2 regions of the Streptomyces sp. NPDC059740 genome follow, and region 2 is predicted to be linked to the other one. Evidence: riboswitches for the same ligand, from Rfam matches in the RefSeq annotation. Region 2 holds a riboswitch; the other holds the start of a gene.

Region 1 (9,453 bases), on a different contig from region 2:
GCGGTGCTACCCGCTCACCTCCAAAGGCCAGGCCCGGCAGTCCTTACCGTGCCAGTGACCGATACTCTCCATGGTCGTTCACCCGTACGGGGGAGCGACGGACGTGACGAGCAAGAGGTGCGCACATGGTGGCCCCACCTGACAACGACGTGCTGTGGGCCCGTGGCCTGCACCACTCCTACGGTCAGACCCAGGCACTGGGTGGGGTCGCCGTGGGGGTCGGGGAGGGCCGGATCCTCGCCGTGCGGGGAAGCCGGGGCGCCGGCAAGAGCACTCTTCTGCGTTGCCTGTCCGGTCAGTTGACGCCCCGGGAGGGCGAGGTCTGGTTCGACGGCACACCGCTCAGTGCCCTCTCGCGCCGCGACCGCGAACGCCTGCGCCTGGACCACTTCGGCTGGGTGGACACCGAACCCCAACTCGTCCCCGAACTCACGGCGTGGGAGAACGCGGCGCTCCCGCTGCTGCTGCGCGGCGTCGGCCACCGCGCGGCCCGCCACACCGCCCACGAGTGGCTGGAGCGCCTCGACGTCGGCCCCTGTGCGCGGCGCCGGATCGCCCAACTCGACCGGGCGGAGAGTCAACGCATCGCCATCGCCCGTGCGTTGGCCGCCCAGCCGCGGGTGCTGTTCGCGGACGATCCGACCGCCATACTGCACCGCACCCAGAGCATGCAGATCCTTCGTACGATCACCACCGCCGCACGCTCCCACCAGATCACCGTGGTGCTCGCCACCCATGAGGCGTCCGACACCCTCGCCGACCTCACGGTCACCCTGGACGACGGCCGCCTGACCGGAGCCGAGGGGTCAAACGCGGCGGACGGCACGGGAAGCAGGGCACAGTGCTCGCTCTCCGTCTGATGCGCGGGGCCCGGCCCCTGACCCTGTGCAGACGCGTCCTCCTCTGCGTCGTCTCCGCGGGCACCAGCCTTCTGCTGCTGACCACGCTGGGCTACGCCACCACGGACGCCGCCGCCGTCGGCCACGCCCGGGTCCGTCTCCTGTGGTGCCTGGTGCCGCTGGCCGCCACCGGCTGGCTGGCCGTGTCGGTGGCCCGGGCCGATCCGGCGGCCCACGCCCGCAGCGGTATGACCGCCGCGGGGCTCGGCACCGTCCGCACCACCGCGCTGGCCGCCGTCTCCACCCTGCTCACCTGCCTCCTCGGCAACCTGATCGCCCTGCTCGCCTTCCTGGCCGCGCGGGGAGACCTCGGCCTGCGTCCCGGCCTCACCGGCCCGGTGACGCGGCAACTGGGCGTCGGGCACCCGCTGCCCCTCGCGGCCGCCCTGACCCTCCTGTCCCTGGTGCCGCTCAGCGCCGCCGCAGGAGTGGCCGTCAGCCTGCGTCCCGGCCGCAACCTGCCGCCGGTTCCCGCGGCGTCGGTGCGGCAGCACGCTCCCACCCTCACCCACTCCGGCCTGCCCTGGGGCGTCGCCCTCACCGCCGCGGGGCTGATGCTGGTGGCCTACGGCAGCCACACCGACATTGCCTCGCTGCCCTCCCTGCCCCTGCCGGCCGGCATCCTCCCCGGGTCCCCGCTGGCCCTCCTCGGGTGGGCGCTCTCCGCGACCGGGCTGGCGCTCGTGGGGCCCGGCCTCACCCAACTGTGCGGGCGCGCACTGAGCGTCGGCAGCCCCGGGTTCGTCCGCCTCCTCTCCGGGCGCCTCCTCCAGGAGGAGTACCGCACGCTCGGCGGCCCCCTCGGCGTCGTCTGCGCCGTCACGGCCTGCACCTACGCAGCCGCCCTGCTGCACGGCGGGACGGCAGGCAAGCCGCTCGGCCCCTCCACCCTGCTCGGTACCGCACTGGTGCTGGCATGCGTGACCCTGAGCGGCCTCACCGCCGTGCTCCAGGTACGCGCCGCCCGGGCCTCGGCCACGACGACGCTGCGGCAGATGGGCGTGAGCGGCCTGCGCCTCCACGGTGCCGCGGCACTGCGCACGGCGGCCCTCCTGGTGGTCCTCGCCCCCGTCACCTGGGCGGTGGCCCGGCTGGCAGCCGCCCCCCTGACCCACCGCTGACCCACGGGGCACCGCTGTGAGAACCGGTCGGTCCCACCCCGCGGCCCCTCACTCCTTCGGCCTACCATGAGGCGCGTGTCTGCCTCTACGGAACATCCCGCCCCCGACGCCTACGCTCCCGGCCACGAGATCGAGACGCTCGGGGAGTTCGACCGGGTGGCGGCGACCGGCAGTCTCGCCGGCTGCCGCCTGCAGTCCCTCGACCTCACCGACCGCACCTTCGCCCTGCTGAGCGTCCGCACCACGGGCACGGTGTTCCTCGGCTGCAGGATGGAACCCGACGCCGCCGCCAAGGTGGGGGCGGACGGCGCACTGGTCTTCCCGCCGATACCCCACCTGCCTTTCGACCCCTACCGCGCCTCCCTCTACGACGCCGGCGAGCTGTACGCGGGCCTGGTGAGCGAGGGTTACCCGGCCACCCCGGACGCCCGTGCGTACCGCTGGTACCAGGAGACCCGCAAGAACGGTGACGTGTTCGCGTCCATGCTGCGGAGCGTCCACGACGACGCCGTCTCCGACGCCCTCGACGAACGACTCGTCGGTGAGCGGGTCGTGGGGTTGATGGGTGGCCACGCCCTGGAACGCGACAGTGCCGCCTTCGCGGACGCCGCCCGGCTCGGACGCCACCTCAGCCGCGCGGGCTTCACCGTCGCCACCGGTGGCGGGCCGGGCGCCATGGAGGCCGCCAACCTCGGCGCCTACGCCGCCCCCTTCGACGACACCATGCTCGACGAGGCCCTCGCGCGCCTCGCCAAGACGCCTGTCTTCGGCCCGTCCCTGACCGACTGGGCACAGGCCGGCTTCGACGTTCTGGACGCCTGGCCCGACGGGGGCTCCTCCGTCGGCATTCCCACCTGGTTCTACGGCCACGAGCCGCCGAACGTCTTCGCCACCGCCATCGCCAAGTACTTCGTCAACGCCGTCCGCGAGGACGGTCTGCTCGCCCGCTCCACCGCCGGCGTCGTCTTCCTGCCCGGCGCCGCCGGCACCGTCCAGGAGATCTTCGACTCGGCGACGCCCAACTACTACGCCACCGCGTCCCCCACCGTGCCGCTGGTGCTCGTCGACCGGACCCACTGGACCGAACGCTTCCCCGCCTGGCCACTGCTGCAGGCACTGGCCGACGGCCGGCCCATGTCCTCCCGCATCACGCTGGTCGACTCCGTCACCGAGGTGCCCGAGGCCCTGGAGCGGTTGTCCCGCACATCGGACTGAACGCCCCGCAACCGCCTCCGGAGGCCGGACCCGAGGCCCGGGGGCGGCGGGTGGACTGCGGGAGGCGCCGGCGGACGTCCGGCCTTCCGTCTCCGCGTCCGGGCGGGGCCCGGTCAGCGAGCTGCCTGGCTGTGTGCCCGCCGCGCCTGCCCCTCTGCCTACGCCGGGACGGTCCGCCCGCCGCCTCATCCCGGAAGGTGAGCGACCTCCTCCGCCGCGAACCCGACGCGGACCGCCTGGCCTTCCGCCGGGGCCTCCCGGAGCGGAACCTCCGCCTGGAGGTGGGGCCCGGAGTCGGGGGCGAGCCGGAGCAGCACGTGGTGTCCGCGGAAGGTACGTGACCGCACCACGCAGGGCAGCCCGTCACCGTCAGGGGTGAAGCGGACCCCGGTCGGCCTGACCAGCAGCCGGCAGGTGCCGTCCGGCGTGCCGGGCGGGACCGGCAGCCGCCCCCAGGGCGTGTCCGCCACCCTGCCGCGGACGGTGGCCGGCACGACGTTGTCGAACCCCAGGAAGCGGGCCACGAACTCCGTCGCCGGCCGCTGCCACACCTCCTGCGGTGTGCCGATCTGGGCGATCGTCCCCTCGTTCATGATCGCCACCCGGTCGGCGAGGGCGAAGGCCTCGTGCTGGTCGTGCGTCACGGCGAGGACCGTGGTGCCCAAGGTGTGGAAGAGCGCGCGGAGTTCGACGACGAGGCGCTCCCGCAGGCCCCGGTCCAGCTGGCCCAAGGGCTCGTCCAGCATCAGCAGGCCGGGTTCGGGCGCCAGCGCCCGGGCAAGGGCCACCCGCTGCTGTTCGCCACCGGACAGAGCCGTGACCGGGCGCGACTCCGCGCCGGGGAGCCCGACCAGTTCCAGCAGCCTGGCCACACTCTGGCGCTGCCGGGCCCGCGGTTCCCCCCTGACCCGCAGCCCGAAACCGACGTTCTGCCCGACGTCGCGGTGGGGGAAGAGCTGGTGGTCCTGGAACATCAGGCCGACGCCCCGCCGGTGCGGTGGCATGCCGTCCAGCACCCGGCCGGCCAGCAGGGTCCGTCCGGCCGTGACGGGCTGCAGGCCGGCAACCGCCCGCAACAGCGTCGACTTACCGCTGCCGCTGGGCCCCAGCAGACAGAGCGTCTCGTGCTCGAAGACCTCCAGACGGATGTCCTCAAGGGCACTGCGAGTGCCGTAGCGGACGCTGACGCCGTCGAGTCGCAGCATGGGGGCGGGCGGGTTCGGTGGTGCAGTGGACATCTAGACCTCCCCGGGACGGTGGGACGGAGGGCCCCCACCCGACTCGCGGGGGCGCAGGCGCTCCAGCACCAGGAGCGACCCGGCGCAGACCAGCATGAGCAGGGTGGAGAGCGCCATGGCCTGCCCGTAGTTGAGCGCGCCGGCCCTGCCCAGCAGGCGTGCGACGGCCACCGGGAGCGTCGGGCTGTCGGGACGGGCGATGAAGACGGTGGCGCCGAACTCACCGAGGGAGACGGCGAAGGCGAACCCCGCGGCGACGAGCACGGCCCGCCACACGGTGGGCAGGTCCACCTCCCGCCACGCCCGCCACGGCGACGCCCCCAGGACGGAGGCGACCTCCCGCATGCGCGGGTCGATCGCGCGCAGCACCGGCAGCAGGGTCCGCACCACGAACGGCACCCCGACGAGGGCCTGGGCGAGCGGCACCAGCCACCACGAGGACCGCAGGTCCAACGGCGGCCGGTCCATGGTGATCAGGAAGCCGAAGCCGACCGTCACGGCCGAGACGCCGAGCGGCAGCATGAGCAGGGCGTCGAAGGAACGCAGCACCCGCCCCCCTCGCCGGGCGAAAGCCACCGCCGCCAGCCCTCCGACGGCCACCGCGACGAGGGTGGCTGCGGCGGCGTAGGCGAGGGAGTTGCCCACGGCGTCCAGGGGCGCCACCGCGAAGGTGCTGTCCACGGAGGCGGAGTGGGCGAGGGCGCGGTAGTACTGCCAGCCGAAACCGTCGGGGCCGCGGAGTGAGCGCTCGACGAGCACGGCCAGGGGCAGCGCCAGCAGGAGGAGGATCACGGCGAGTGTGCCCGCGAGCACCGTCCACTGGCCTCCCCCCGTGGGACGGTGCGCGGTCTGTGCGGGAGCGACCAGGCGGAGCGCCGTCTGGTGGCGCCGGGCCACCCGGGCGTGGAGCGCCAGCAGTGCCAGGACGGCCAGGAACTGCACCAGCGTCAGCACGGCCGCTGTCGGCAGGTCGAGGAACTGGGCGGTCTGCCGGTAGATCTCGACTTCGAGGGTGGAGAACCGGGGGCCGCCCAGGATCTGCACCACGCCGAAGGAGGTGAAGGAGAACAGGAAGACCATGAGTGCGGCAGCGGCCACGGCCGGCCGGACGGCGGGGAGCGTCACCTGCCGCCACGCGGTGAAGGCGCCCGCCCCGAGCACCCGCGCGGCCTCCTCCTGCCGTGGATCGAGCCGCGACCAGAGTCCGCCGACGACACGTACCACGACGGCGTAGTTGAAGAAGACGTGCGCGAGGAGTATCGCCCACACCGAGGTGTCGAGCCTGACCCCCCACAGGTCGTCCAGGAGCCCGCCGCTGCCCAGGACGGCGAGGAACGCGGACCCCACCACCACCGTGGGCAGCACGAACGGGACGGTCACCAGCGCGTGCAGCAGCCGCTTGCCCGGGAAGGACAGGCGCGCGAACACGTACGCACCGGGCAGGGCCACCAGCAGCGTCAGCGCGGTGGAGGCCGCCGCCTGCCAGAGGGTGAACCACAGGACGTGCAGGACGTCGGCGTCGAGGAGGACCCGGGTGAGGCGGGCCGTCTGCCAACGGCCGTCCGCCCGCAGCCCCCGTCCCACGATGGCGGCGACGGGGTAGGCGAAGAAGAGCGCGAAGAAGACCAGCGGGCCGGCCATCAGTGCGCCCCGGACCAGCGCGGACCGCCGCGTCCCGGCGCGCGCCGCGGGCCGCTCCCGCGACGGCCGGGACGCCGGTGGCTCCGGCGCGGCCTCCCGCCCGGCCTCCGCGGTCCGCGTGGTCCCGGCCGCGCCGCTCACTTCAGTACGAGGGAGGACCACTGCTTGATCCACTGGTCGCGGTGGGCGGCGATCTGCTGCGGCTGCACGGTCTTCGGGCTCGTCACCTTCTGGCCGTACCGGGTGAACAGCTCCGGCAGCCTCGCGTCCTTCCGCACGGGGTTGACGAACATCTGGAGCGGCATGTCCTCCTGGAACTTCCTGCTCAGGAGGAAGTCCAGGAGCGCTTTCCCGCCCTTGGTGTTCTGCGCGCCGTGCAGGAGACCGGCGAACTCGACCTGGCGGAAGCAGGTGCCCGTCGCCACTCCGGTGGGTGCCTGCTCGGGCTCGGGCTTCTTGTCGAGCACCTCGGCGGGCGGGCTGGAGGCGTAGGAGACGACCAGGGGCTTGTCACCGTTCTTGTGTCCGCCGGCCGAACCGGTGAACCGTTCGTCGTACGCCTGCTCCCAGCCGTCGACGACCTCGACCCCGTTGGCCTTCAGCTTCTTCCAGTAGTCCTGCCAGCCGTCCTGCCCGAAGGCGGCGACGGTCCCCAGCTGGAAGGCGAGCCCGGGCGAGGAGGTCGCCGGGTTCTCGGTCACCAGCAGGTTCTTGTACTGCGGCTTGGTGAGGTCGGCGAAGGACGAGGGCGGCGTGAGGTGGTGCGAGGAGAAGTAGGCCCGGTCGTAGTTGACGCAGATGTCGCCGTAGTCGATCGGTGTCACACGGTGCTCGCTCGCGTCCAGCTGGTAGCCGGCGGGGACGGAGTCCAGGCCCTTGGGGGCGTAGGGCTGGAAGAGGCCCTGCTTCAGGCCTCGGGAGAGCAGCGTGTTGTCGATGCCGAAGAAGACGTCGCCCTGCGGGCTGTCCTTGGTCAGGACGGCCTGGTTGACGGCCTGGCCCGCGTCCCCGCCCTTGAGGACCTTCACCTTGTAGCCGCTCTGCTTCTCGAAGTCCTGCAGCACGGACTTGGACACGGCGAAGGAGTCGTGGCTGACGAGGGTGACGGTCCGCGCGTCCTTCTTGCCGCTGCTCCCACTGCAGGCTGCCAGCGTCGTGGCGGCCAGGGCTGCGGCTATGAGGCCTGCGAGGGTCCTCGTGGTGGTGCTCACTGGTATGTCCTCCTGGCTGACCAGGAAGAGACGCGGCCCTGCCCGGCCGCCGTGGGGCGGTCGGGCAGGGCGCAACAGCTTGAGTGGTGACCGAACTTCCTACCCGGAATGACCCGGGCGAGGTTCAAGGGTCTGCGGCCTTCGGCTCCCTACGAGCCGTGCCGCACTCTCAGCGCTGTGGCGCTCCCCTGTCGGATGTCTTCTCTTCGGTTGTTCCAGGCCGTCCTCTCCGGTTCCGGCCGTGCGCACCGGTCGGTCGCGGTGGGGGAGCAGCCTGGAGTCCTGCCTTCGCAACGGTACCAGCGCCCCTCAGCCCCCACCCGTCCCCTCAGGAGGCGGCCCGGCTCCACCGGCACGGGGGCGGGCACGGGCACCGGCGCGCCGCCCGGACCCGACCGGAACGCCGGGCCGGGCCGGCGGGATCAGCGCTCGGAGGCCGCCAGCTGCCCGCAGGCCCCGTCGATCTCCTGGCCCCGGGTGTCCCGTACGGTCACCGGCACGCCGTGGGCGGCGATCGCGTCCACGAACGCCTTCTCGTCCTCCGGGCGGGAGGCGGTCCACTTCGAGCCGGGCGTCGGGTTCAGCGGGATGAGGTTGACGTGCACGCGGCGCCCCTTGAGGAGCCGGCCCAGCAGGTCGCCTCGCCACGCCTGGTCGTTGATGTCCCGGATGAGGGCGTACTCGATGGAGATGCGCCGCCCGGACTTCTCGGCGTACTCCCAGGCCGCGTCCAGGACCTCCCGCACCTTCCAGCGCGTGTTGACGGGCACCAGCGTGTCGCGGAGCTCGTCGTCGGGGGCGTGCAGGGAGACGGCAAGCCGGCACTTGAGGCCCTCGTCGGCGAACCGGAGCATGGCGGGCACCAGCCCCACGGTCGAGACGGTGATGCCGCGCTGCGACAGGCCGAGCCCGTCCGGTTCGGGGTCGGTGAGACGGCGGATGGCGCCCACGACCCGCTTGTAGTTGGCGAGGGGTTCGCCCATGCCCATGAACACGATGTTCGACAGCCGGGCCGGGCCTCCGGGGATCTCCCCGTCCCGCAGGGCCCGCATGCCGTCGACGATCTGGTGGACGATCTCGGCCGTCGACAGGTTGCGGTCCAGCCCCGCCTGGCCGGTGGCGCAGAACGGGCAGTTCATCCCGCACCCGGCCTGGGAGGAGATGCACATGGTCACCCGGTCCGGGTAGCGCATGAGCACCGACTCGACCAGCGTCCCGTCGAAGAGCTTCCACAAAGTCTTACGCGTGGTGTCGTCGTCGCAGGAGATGTGCCGCACCACGCTCATCAGCTCGGGCAGCAGCTCGGCCGCCAGCTTCTCGCGCGAGGCCGAGGGGATGTCGGTCCACTGCTCGGGATCGTGGGCGTACCGGCTGAAGTAGTGCCGCGCGACCTGTCCGGCGCGGAACGGCTTCTCCCCGACGGCCGCAACCGCCTCACGGCGTTCGGCGGGCGTCAGGTCGGCGAGGTGCCGCGGCGGCTTCTTGGCTCCGCGGGGGGCGACGAAGGTGAGCTCTCCAGGTGCAGGCATGGTCTCTCCAGTGTCGCAGACGCGCCGAGGGGGCCTCGCCACCAGCGGTGGTGAGGCCCCCTGCGGGCAATGGGGCGCTGAACGTGCAGGTCAGCCACTTCCGACGAAGGCGACGAACAGGAGCCAGACCACTGGCGCGGTCGGCAGGAGCGAGTCGAGGCGGTCCATGATGCCGCCGTGACCGGGCAGCAGGGTGCCCATGTCCTTGATGCCGAGGTCCCGTTTGATCATCGACTCGCCGAGATCACCGAGCGTGGCGCTGGCCGCGACCGCGAGGCCCAGCAGCAGCCCCTGCCACCACTGGCCGTGGTCGACGAGGAAGTGCATGCACAGCGCCCCCGCCACCATGGCGAACAGCACGGCACCCACCAGCCCCTCGCGGGTCTTGCCGGGGCTGATCCGCGGGGCGAGCTTGTGGGTCCCGAAGCGCCAGCCGACGGCGTACGCGCCGGTGTCGCTGACGACGGTGAGGATCAGGAACGTCAGCACTCGCCAGGGCCCGTCGTCCGCGGCGAGCATCAGCGCCACGAAGGTCGCCAGGAACGGCACGTAGAAGGCGACGAAGATGCCGGCCGTCACGTCGCGGAGGTATCCGACGG
Region 2 (9,453 bases):
GGCGCCGCCTGACGCCGCGGCGCCTCCCGGTGTCCGGGGGCGCGCTCAGACCGTGCCCGGCGTCTTCGACGGGCCGGGGGCCTGCTGCTCGATCTGCTGGGCGATGTAGAGGGCCTCACCCAGCTTCTCCACCAGGGTGAGTTCGGCGTCGAGGTAGTCCACGTGGTGCTCCTCGTCGGCCAGGATCGACTCGAAGAGGTTCGCCGAGGTCACGTCGCCCTTGCTGCGCATCAGCTCGATGCCGCGCCGGAGGCGGTCGATGGCCTCCACCTCGATCTGCCGGTCCGCCTGGAACATCTCCGTCACCGTCTGCCCGACGCGGACGTGGAAGAGGCGCTGGTAGTTGGGGAGCGCCTCCAGGAAGAGGAGGCGGTCGGTGAGGTACTCCGCATGCCGCATCTCGTCGAAGGACTCGGCCCGGGTGTAGCGGGCCAGCTTCGTCCAGCCGTTGTGCTCCTGGATCTTCGCGTGGAGGAAGTACTGGTTGATCGCGGTCAGCTCGGCGGTGAGCTGTTCGTTGAGGAACTCGATGACTTCGGGGTCTCCCTGCACGGCGGGGCGCTCCTTGGGCGAGGTCGGGCGGAGTTCGCATCCTTGCACCGCCGAGTGGAAGAGACCGGTAAATACACACATGTAACGCTCTGGGTGATTGGTCGGTTTTCTGCTGCATCGGGTCCTCGCCACCCGTTCCGGTCTGACACCATGGAGCCATGGGTCAACCTGAGGGCCGCTCCGCGGCGGACGCGTCGCTGCCTCCGGGGCAGCGGCTGCAGCGCGGCTGGCCGGTGACCCACTATGGCCCGGTGCCCAGGTTCCGCCCCGAGCGCTGGGAGTTCCGCGTCTTCGGCGCCACCGCGGACGGCCAGAAGCACTGCTGGACCCACGAGGAGTTCACCGCACTGCCCTACGCCACCGTCGTCGCCGACATGCACTGCGTGACGAAGTTCAGCATGCTCGGCGCGGAGTGGGGCGGCGTCCCGGCCCGCACCCTCCTCGACCTCGCACCGCCCGCCCCCGAGGTCTCCCACGTCATGGTGTGGGCCGAGTACGGCTTCAGCTCCAACATGCCGCTGGCCGACTTCGCCGGCGAGCAGTCCCTCTTCGCCACCCACCGCTCCGGCGAGCCGCTGACGGCCGAACACGGCTTCCCGGTGCGCCTGATCGTGCCGCACCTCTACGCCTGGAAGGGCCCCAAGTGGGTCCGCGGCGTGGAGTACATGACCTCCGACCGGCGGGGCTTCTGGGAGGAGCGGGGCTACCACAACGTCGGCGACCCCTGGCGGGAGCAGCGCTACTCCTACCAGGAGGAACCCGGCGAGGGCCCCGAGCCGTAAGCCCCCGGGCCTTCCCGGGGGCGGGCTCAGTGGTACCGGTGGGCCACCGCGTGCCCCCTGCCGCGCCGGATCAGCATCCGGTTGACGGGCGTGGTGACGAGGAACGCCAGCAGCAGCGAGAGTGCCAGCGTCCACCAGAACAGCACCTGCGAGAGCGTGGCCTCCAGGGCCCCCGGGATCAGCCCGATCACCCCGTTGTCCACGAGTTCCATCACGGCGATCGAGACGGTGTCCGCCGCGAGCGCCACCTTCCCCGCGGCGGCCAGACCCAGGCCCGCCGACCGGACGGAGAGCACCGTCAGCGCGTAGCCGAAGACGAACGCCAGCACCACCGACAGCCCCACCGTCCCCACGTTGTTCCAGGCCATCGCGGTACCCACCACCATTCCGACGATCTCGCCCAGGGCGCAGCCGGTCAGGCAGTGCAAGGTGGCCCGTGCCGCCGTGCCCCAGGAACCCGACCCGCTCCCGGCGTGCCCGGTGCCGTCCCGGTCGGTGCCGTCGTGCTCGGGCATCCTGGCCTCCACAGATGGCGGCCAGCGGGCGGCCCGTCCTTGAGGGACGGGCCCTCCGGCGCGGTGCGGCCGCCTCGGGCGCCGCGCCCGGTTCTGCCGTACCCGCCCCGCCGGGCCGCCACACGGGGCCGGGCGCTCGCGGGCTCAGCCGCCCCTACGGAGTCCTGAGCCCCTTCAGGCGCGCCACGTCCGCCGCGTGCCCCTCCTTGCCGCCCGGTGTCTCGATCACCAGCGGCACACCGGCCGTCGCCGGGTGGCGCAGCAGCTCCCCGAACGGGTCGGCGCCGATGTGGCCGGCACCGATGTTCTCGTGGCGGTCCTTGTGCGCGCCCACCACGTCCTTGGAGTCGTTGGCGTGCACCAGCCGCAGCCGGCCCTCGCCCACGGTGTCCACCAGCTCGTCCAGCAGCCGCTTGACCCCGCCCGGCGCCGCCATGTCGTGCCCCGCCGCGAACGCGTGACAGGTGTCCAGGCACACGCCCAGGCGCGGATGGTGGTCCAGCGCCTCGAAGTAGGGGCCCAGGTCGCCGACGAGCGAGCACAGTGAGGCCCCCTGGCCCGCGGTCGGCTCCAGCAGCAGCCACGGGGTGTCCTCGTCGGCCGGGTCCAGCTCCGCCAGCAGCGGCCGCACCCGCTCGCGCACCTGCGCCAGCGCCACCTCGCGGGGACGGCCGCCGGTGGCCGAACCGGTGTGCACCACCACACCCCGCGCCCCCACGGCCCGGCCCCGCACCAGCGAGTGGCGCAGCGAGGTCACCGACCGCTCCACCGTCTCCGGCGTGTGCGAGCCGAAATTGATCAGGTAGGGCGCGTGGACGTAGACCGGGACACCGTCGGCGGCGCACCGCTCGCGGAACTCCTCGTCCTGCGCCGGGACCCCGGTCGGTGTCGCCCAGCCCCGCGGGTTGGCGACGAACACCTGCACCGCCTCGGCGCCGATGGCGGCCGCGTACGGCAGCCCGGTACGCGCCAGCCCGCCGGCCACCTGGATGTGCCCGCCCACCGGGTTGCGCAGCCGCCCCGCGGTCACCTCCTGCACCGGGGCGCTCACAGCCCGCCGTCCAGCTTGATGACGATGCGGCTGCCCTTGGCGGCCCGCCGGCCGCCCTCGACCGACTGGCTGGCAACCGTGTCCTTGGGGAAGAAGAACGGCTTGCGCACGCTCACCTCGAAGCCGGCGTCGGTCAGCTTGCGCCGCGCGTCGTCGACCTTGTCGCCCGTCACGTCGGGCACCTTGACCATCTCGGGCCCGGCGGACAGCGTCAGCGTCACCGTGTCGCCCTTGCCCAGCGACTCGCCCGGTCCCGGGGACTGCTGCGCCACGCTGCCCTTCTCCTGCTGCGCGTGGACGCGCCGGGCGGCGATGCGGACGTGCAGGCCCGCCTCCTCCAGGTCGTCGGTGGCCTCGTCCTGGTCCTCACCGGTGACGTCCGGAGCCTTCACCTCCGCGCCGCGGCTCACCTTGAGGTTCACCACGCTGTCCGGCTGCCGCTTGGTGCCGGCGGCCGGATCGGTGGAGACCACCCGGCCCTTCGGCACGTCCTCGTCGAAGTCCTGGGTGACCTTGCCGGCCACCAGCCCCATGCCGCTCAGCTTCTTCTTCGCGTCGGCCAGCGGAGTACCGGCCAGGTGGGGGACGGTCAGGATGTGCGGGCCGTCGGAGAGCACCACGGTGACGGTGCCGTGGTCGCGGATGCGGTCGCCGTTGCCGGGGCTGGTGGAGATCACGTGCCCGCGGTCGACGGTCGAGCTGTAGTCGTGGCGGACCTTCACCTCCAGCCCCGCCTGGTGGAGGGTGTCGGAGGCCTTGGTCCGCGTCATGTCCAGAACCGGGGGGACGTGCGTGAACTGGCCGACGCTCACGTACCACACGCCGGTCAGCGCGGCGAGGAGCACCACCACCAGGGCGCCGATCACCAGCGGGCGGCGGACCCGGCGGGCGGGGCGGTGCGCGGCGCCGGACGGGGCGCCCGCCTCGGGCGCCCGCTCCAGGACGCTGGTGCGGTTGAGCTGCTCCTCGTCCGCGGAGCGGGCCTGCCGCAGCGCCACGGACCGGGGGATGACGCTGGTGCGGTCCTCGGCGCCGGCGGCCCCGGCGGCCGGCAGGGCGCCCGGCGGCACCGCGTCCAGCGCCGCGTCGTCCAGCCGCTCCCGCGCGGCGCGGACCAGCGCCAGCAGGGCCGCGGCGTCCGCCGGACGGGCGCCGGCGTCCCGGGCCGTGGCCGCGGCGACCAGCCCGTCCAGCTCGGGCGCGAGACCGGGGACGGCCTGCGAGGGCGGCGGGACGTCCTCGTTCAGGTGCTGGTAGAGGACCTGCGCCGGGCTGGTGCCGGTATGCGGCTTGGTGCCGGTGAGCATCTCGTACAGCACCACGCCGCACGCGTAGACGTCGGCGGGCGTCCCGGCCTGGCCGTCCTCGATCTGCTCGGGCGCCAGGTAGGACACCGTCCCCAGCACCGAGCCGGTGGTGGCGGTGGTGTTGTGGTCGACCGCCCGGACCAGGCCGAAGTCGGCGACCTTCACCCGGCCGTCGTCCCCTATCAGGACGTTCTCCGGCTTCATGTCGCGGTGGACCAGCCCCGCGATGTGGGCCGCGCCGAGCGCCGCGAGTACGGGCTCCAGGATGTCCAGCGCCGCCCGCGGCTGGAGCGCACCGCGTTCGCGCAGCACGTCCCGCAGCGTGCAGCCGGCGACGTACTCCATCGCCAGGTAGACGTAGTGGCCGTCGGCGCCCTGGTCGAAGACGCCGACCACGTTGGGGTGCGCCAGCCGGGCGACGGACTTGGCCTCCCGGATGAAGCGCTCCACGAACGCGGCGTCCACCGCGAGCGTGGGGTGCATCACCTTCAGCGCCAGCACGCGGTCGAGGCGGACGTCGACGGCCCGGTAGACCGTGGCCATGCCGCCGGCGGCAATGCGTGCGTCGACCCGGTAGCGCCCGTCCAGCAGTTGGCCGACGAGGGGGTCCTGAAGGGTGGTGTCCACGGCAGTCGAGTGTACGGAGCCGGAGGCCGCGGTGGAGACCGGCCGCCGCTGCGCCCCGCCGCTGCGGGGCCCGGCAGCCGGCGTCCGGCACGGGACCGGACGGGCGTGCGCCCCGCCGCCGGGAGGCTCCGGCCCGGTGCACCCGGTCAGAAGGCGGGGCGTTCGGGGTCGAAGTCGGCCATGCCGGTCGTCGGCGAGGAGGCCTGCGCGAAGTGGCGGCGCGGGATGCGGCCCGCCCGGTGGGCCAGCCGGCCCGCCTCCACCGCGTACCGCATCGCCTCGGCCATCAGCACCGGCTCCTGGGCGCGGGTCACCGCCGAGGCCAGCATCACCGCAGCGCACCCCAGCTCCATCGCCAGCGAGGCGTCGGAGGCCGTGCCCGCCCCGGCGTCCAGGATCACCGGGACCTCGGCCTGCTCGGTGATCAGCTGGAAGTTGTGCGGGTTGCGGATGCCCAGCCCCGACCCGATCGGCGAGCCCAGCGGCATGATCGCCGCACACCCCACGTCCTGGAGCCTGCGTGCCAGCACCGGGTCGTCGTTGGTGTACGGCAGCACCGTGAAGCCGTCGTCCACCAGCGTCTCGGCGGCGTCCAGCAGCTCCACCGGGTCCGGCAGCAGGGTCCGCTCGTCGGCGACCACCTCCAGCTTCACCCAGTCGGTGCCCAGCGCCTCACGCGCCAGCCGGGCGGTGAGGACCGCCTCTCCGGCGGTGAAGCAGCCCGCGGTGTTGGGCAGCGGACGGATGTCCAGGCGGCGCAGCACGTCGAAGACGGAGCCCTGCACCGTGGGGTCCAGGCGCCGCATCGCGACGGTCGTCAGCCGGGTGCCGGAGGCGGCCAGGGACCGCTCCAGCACGTCCAGGCTGGGCGCGCCCCCCGTCCCCATGATCAGGCGGGACTCGATGACGGTGTCGGCGATGACGAAGGGATCGTCGGCCATGGCGGATCAGCCTCCCTGGACTGCGGTGAGGACCTCGACGCGGTCGCCGTCGCCGAGCGTGGTCGCGGGCCACTGGCCGCGCGGTACCACCGTCTCGTTGACGGCGGCGGCCACCCCGGACGGGGCGCTGGTCAGCGTCGCCACGAGGCGGTCGAGGGTGAGGCCCTCGGCGACCTCCCGGCGCTGACCGTTGACGTGGACGGTACGGGTGGGGGTGGTCATGGACGCGGCTCCTTGGACACGTGGCCGGCGCCGGGGCCGGTGCGCCCGGGCTCTGTGGTGCCGGCGGCGGCGAACCGGGCCGGCGTGAACGGGCGGGCCTGCTCCGGCAGCTCGCCGGTGGTCAGGGCGTGCGCCATCACCTCGCCGGTCACGGGGGTCAGCAGCACGCCGTTGCGGTGGTGGCCGGTGGCCAGCTGGAGGCCGGGCACGGCGGTGGGGCCCAGCAGCGGCGCGTTGTCGGGCGAGGTGGGCCGCAGTCCGGCGCGGACCTCCACCAGCGGCAGCTCGGTGACGCCCGGCACCAGCTCGTGCGCGTCCCGCAGCAGCTCGTAGACGCCGCCGGCGGTCACCGTGGTGTCCCAGCCGGTCTCCTCGGAGGTGGCACCGAGGACCAGCTCGCCGTTCTCCCGCGGCACCAGGTAGACGGGGCCGCCGCGGACCACGGCCCGCACGGTGCGCGAGAGCAGCGGCCCGGACCCGGCAGGCCCCGGCGGCATGCGCAACCGGACCACCTGCCCCTTGACCGGCCGCACCGGCACCCGCGCCGCCTCCGGCACCCCGGCGAGCGTCCCCGAGCGGCTGCCGGCGGCCAGCACCACCTGCCCGCCGGACAGGTCCCGGCCGTCCGCCAGCTCCACGCCCACCGCCCGGCCGCCGGCGGTGCGCAGGGCCCGCGCCGGCAGCCGGTGGAAGACCACCCCGGCAGCCTCGCAGGCGCTCAGCAGGGCCGCGACGAGCCGCCGGGGGTCGATCTGGTGGTCGGCGTCGACCCGCACCCCGCCACGCACCCCGGGGGCCAGCATCGGCTCCAGCCGCCGGCACTCCCGCCCGGTCAGCCACGTCGACGCCAGCCCGCACCGCTCCTGAAGGGCGTGCAGCTCCCGCAGGTGCGCCCGGTCGTCGGCGTCGAAGGCCACGGCGAGCGTGCCGCTGCTGCGGTACCCGAGGCCGGCGCCGGTGACGCGCTCCAGCTCGGCGACGAAGCCCGGGTAGCGGGCGGCCGAGGCCAGGTTCAGGGCCAGCAGCGTCTCCTCGCCGTAGTGCAGCTCGGTGACGGCCGCGAGCATCCCCGCCGCCACCCGCGCCGCCCCACCGCCCGGATCCGGGTCGACGACCGCCACGCGGAGTCCGCGCTGCGCCGTGCGCCACGCCGTGACCAGGCCCATCAGCCCGCCACCGACCACCAGGACGTCGGCGGAGCGCGCCCCGGACGAGGGCGCCCGCTCGGGCACGGGGTCTGCGGACGGTTCGACGGCGCCGCCGGACGTGGCCGTCGCCATGCTGGATGGCACGCGCACGGTGCCCCTCCCTTCGCCGGCATGACCCGGATCAGGTTCGGACGGTCGGAGGCCGCCGCAGCCTCCCTCTCAGCCCGGTCGCGTCCGGGCTCCCGCGAGTCTTTTCGGGTGCCAGCCTAGTACGGTCGCCGCCGCCCCCCGAAAGCGCCGCCGCCGCCCCCGCGACGGGGCCGCCCGGGGCAGCCGGCCGCGTCCTAGAGTGACCCGGGTGAGCAGCGACGAGCCCGGCCCGCAGGCCGACCCCGCACAGGCCCCCGTGTCCCCGCCCCCCGCGCCCGGCCGGGCCGTCCCCGCGGGCCCGCCCCGCACCGAGGGACGGGTCGTGATCGTCGGTGCGGGCATGGCCGGGGTGCAGACCGCCGTCTCGCTGCGCGAGGAGGGCTGGCGGGGACCGGTCACCCTGCTCGGGGCCGAACCGCACCAGCCCTACGACCGGCCGCCGCTGTCCAAGGCGGTCCTGCTGGGCACCGCCCCCGACTCGGCCCTCGACGTCGACTTCGCCGGGCTCGGCGTCGAGCTGGTGCTGGGCCGCTCCGCGCTCGCCCTCGACGCCGCGGCCCGCGTGGTGGAGACCGAGGCCGGCCCGGTGCCCTACGACCACCTGGTGCTGGCGGTGGGCGCCGAACCGCTGCCGCTGCCCGGCGCCGAGGAGGCCGAGGTCCACCTGCTGCGCACCCTGGACGACGCCGCACGGCTGCGCCCGGTGCTCGCCGCCCGCCGGTCGGTGGTCGTGGTCGGCGCCGGCTGGATCGGCGCGGAGTTCGCCACCGCCGCCCGCGAGGCCGGCTGCGAGGTCACCGTCGTGGAGGCCGCCGAGCGCCCCCTGGCCGGCGCGCTGCCCGCCGAGACGACCGAGCCGATGACGCGCTGGTACGCCGACGCCGGGGTGCGGCTGCTCACCGGCCGCCGGGTCACCCGGGTCACCCGGGACGCGGTCCACCTGGCGGACGGCGAGGAGGTGCCCGCCGACGCGGTGGTGGTGGGGGTCGGGGCCCGGCCCGCCACCGGCTGGCTGGCCGGGTCCGGTGTCGAGCTGGCCGCCGACCGGTCCGTCCGCGCCGACGCCCACCTGCGCACCTCCGTGCCCGGGGTCTACGCGGTGGGCGACTGCGCCTCCTTCCCCTCGGCCCGCTACGGCCGGCGGCTGCTGGTCCACCACTGGGACAACGCCCTCCAGGGCCCGCGCACCGTCGCGGCCACCCTCACCCAGGGGGCCGCGGCGACACCGGCGTACGACCCGGTGCCCTACTTCTGGTCCGAGCAGTTCGGCCGGTTCGTGCAGTACGCGGGCGACCACCGGGACACCGGGGAGGTGGTGTGGCGCGGCGACCGGGCCGAAGCCGCCTGGACGGTGCTCTGGCTGCGCGAGGACGTGCCCGTCGCCCTGCTCGCCGTGGGGCGCCCCCGCGACCTGACCCAGGGGCGGCGGCTGATCGAGCGGGGCACCCGACTGGACCCGCTGCGGGCCGCGGACCCCGCCGTCCCGCTGAAGACGGCCGTGGCCGGGTAGCTCCGCGCCCGCCCTGGTGGGAGGGGCCCTGCCGCCGGCGGGGCCGCCCCTTCCGGTGGCCGCGCGACGCCGTCGGAGCGAGGCCGGGGATGTCCCGGTGACGGCTGTCCGTGTGAGGTGGCAGGCTGGTAGGCGTGACCGAGATTGACACGAAGATCGACGGGCTCGTACCCGCCTGGCTCACCCTGCCCGACATCGCCGAACTCCTGGACGTGGAGGTGACGCGCGTCCGGCAGCTGGTCAAGGAGGGACAGCTGGTGGCCGTGCGCCGCGGTGAGAACCGCGCCCTGCACGTACCGGCCGAGTTCATCAAGGACGGCCGGGTCGTCAAGGGCCTGGCCGGCACCCTGACCCTGCTGCGGGACGACGGCTTCACCGACGAGGAGATGCTGGAGTGGCTGTTCACCGCCGATGACACCCTGCCGGGCACCCCGGCACAGGCGCTGCGCGAGAATCGCGGCACGGAGGTCAAGCGCAGGGCGCAGGCGCTCGCCGTCTGACCTCCGCCACGCCGCACGGGCCTCCTGCCCCCGGCCCGGCCCCCCTCAGGGGCTCCGGGCCGCCCGGGCGGGGGACCCCACCGCCTTCCGGGGCGTGCCCGTCACCCGACGGGCACGCCCCGCCTTCGTCCGAGGAACGCCTGATGAG

Evidence for each region. A riboswitch is a leader RNA that binds a small molecule or an ion and turns the genes downstream of it on or off. The one in region 2 is predicted to bind thiamine pyrophosphate.
Region 1: it holds a riboswitch for thiamine pyrophosphate, as region 2 does, so the genes downstream of both, ACFV3R_RS05110 (thiamine ABC transporter substrate binding subunit) here and thiO (glycine oxidase ThiO) in region 2, are expected to answer to the same signal.

Annotation. Positions count from the first base shown of each region.
Region 1 is NZ_JBHWGP010000003.1:92,165-101,617, forward strand. Features, by position in the region: gene ACFV3R_RS05085 (ATP-binding cassette domain-containing protein) at 126-860, shown strand; gene ACFV3R_RS05090 (hypothetical protein) at 842-2,020, shown strand; gene ACFV3R_RS05095 (LOG family protein) at 2,087-3,235, shown strand; gene ACFV3R_RS05100 (ABC transporter ATP-binding protein) at 3,421-4,473, opposite strand; gene ACFV3R_RS05105 (ABC transporter permease) at 4,474-6,114, opposite strand; gene ACFV3R_RS05110 (thiamine ABC transporter substrate binding subunit) at 6,252-7,325, opposite strand; TPP riboswitch at 7,404-7,525, opposite strand; gene rlmN (23S rRNA (adenine(2503)-C(2))-methyltransferase RlmN) at 7,748-8,854, opposite strand; gene ACFV3R_RS05120 (phosphatidate cytidylyltransferase) at 8,945-9,453, opposite strand, start outside.
Region 2 is NZ_JBHWGP010000009.1:224,822-234,274, reverse strand. Features, by position in the region: gene ACFV3R_RS14500 (bacterioferritin-associated ferredoxin) at 1-12, shown strand, start outside; gene bfr (bacterioferritin) at 46-552, opposite strand; gene ACFV3R_RS14490 (sulfite oxidase-like oxidoreductase) at 711-1,334, shown strand; gene ACFV3R_RS14485 (DUF4396 domain-containing protein) at 1,361-1,849, opposite strand; gene ACFV3R_RS14480 (deoxyribonuclease IV) at 2,004-2,864, opposite strand; gene pknB (Stk1 family PASTA domain-containing Ser/Thr kinase) at 2,897-4,834, opposite strand; gene ACFV3R_RS14470 (thiazole synthase) at 4,981-5,775, opposite strand; gene thiS (sulfur carrier protein ThiS) at 5,782-5,997, opposite strand; gene thiO (glycine oxidase ThiO) at 5,994-7,277, opposite strand; TPP riboswitch at 7,287-7,401, opposite strand; gene ACFV3R_RS14455 (NAD(P)/FAD-dependent oxidoreductase) at 7,636-8,805, shown strand; gene ACFV3R_RS14450 (Rv2175c family DNA-binding protein) at 8,940-9,305, shown strand; gene thiE (thiamine phosphate synthase) at 9,449-9,453, shown strand, end outside.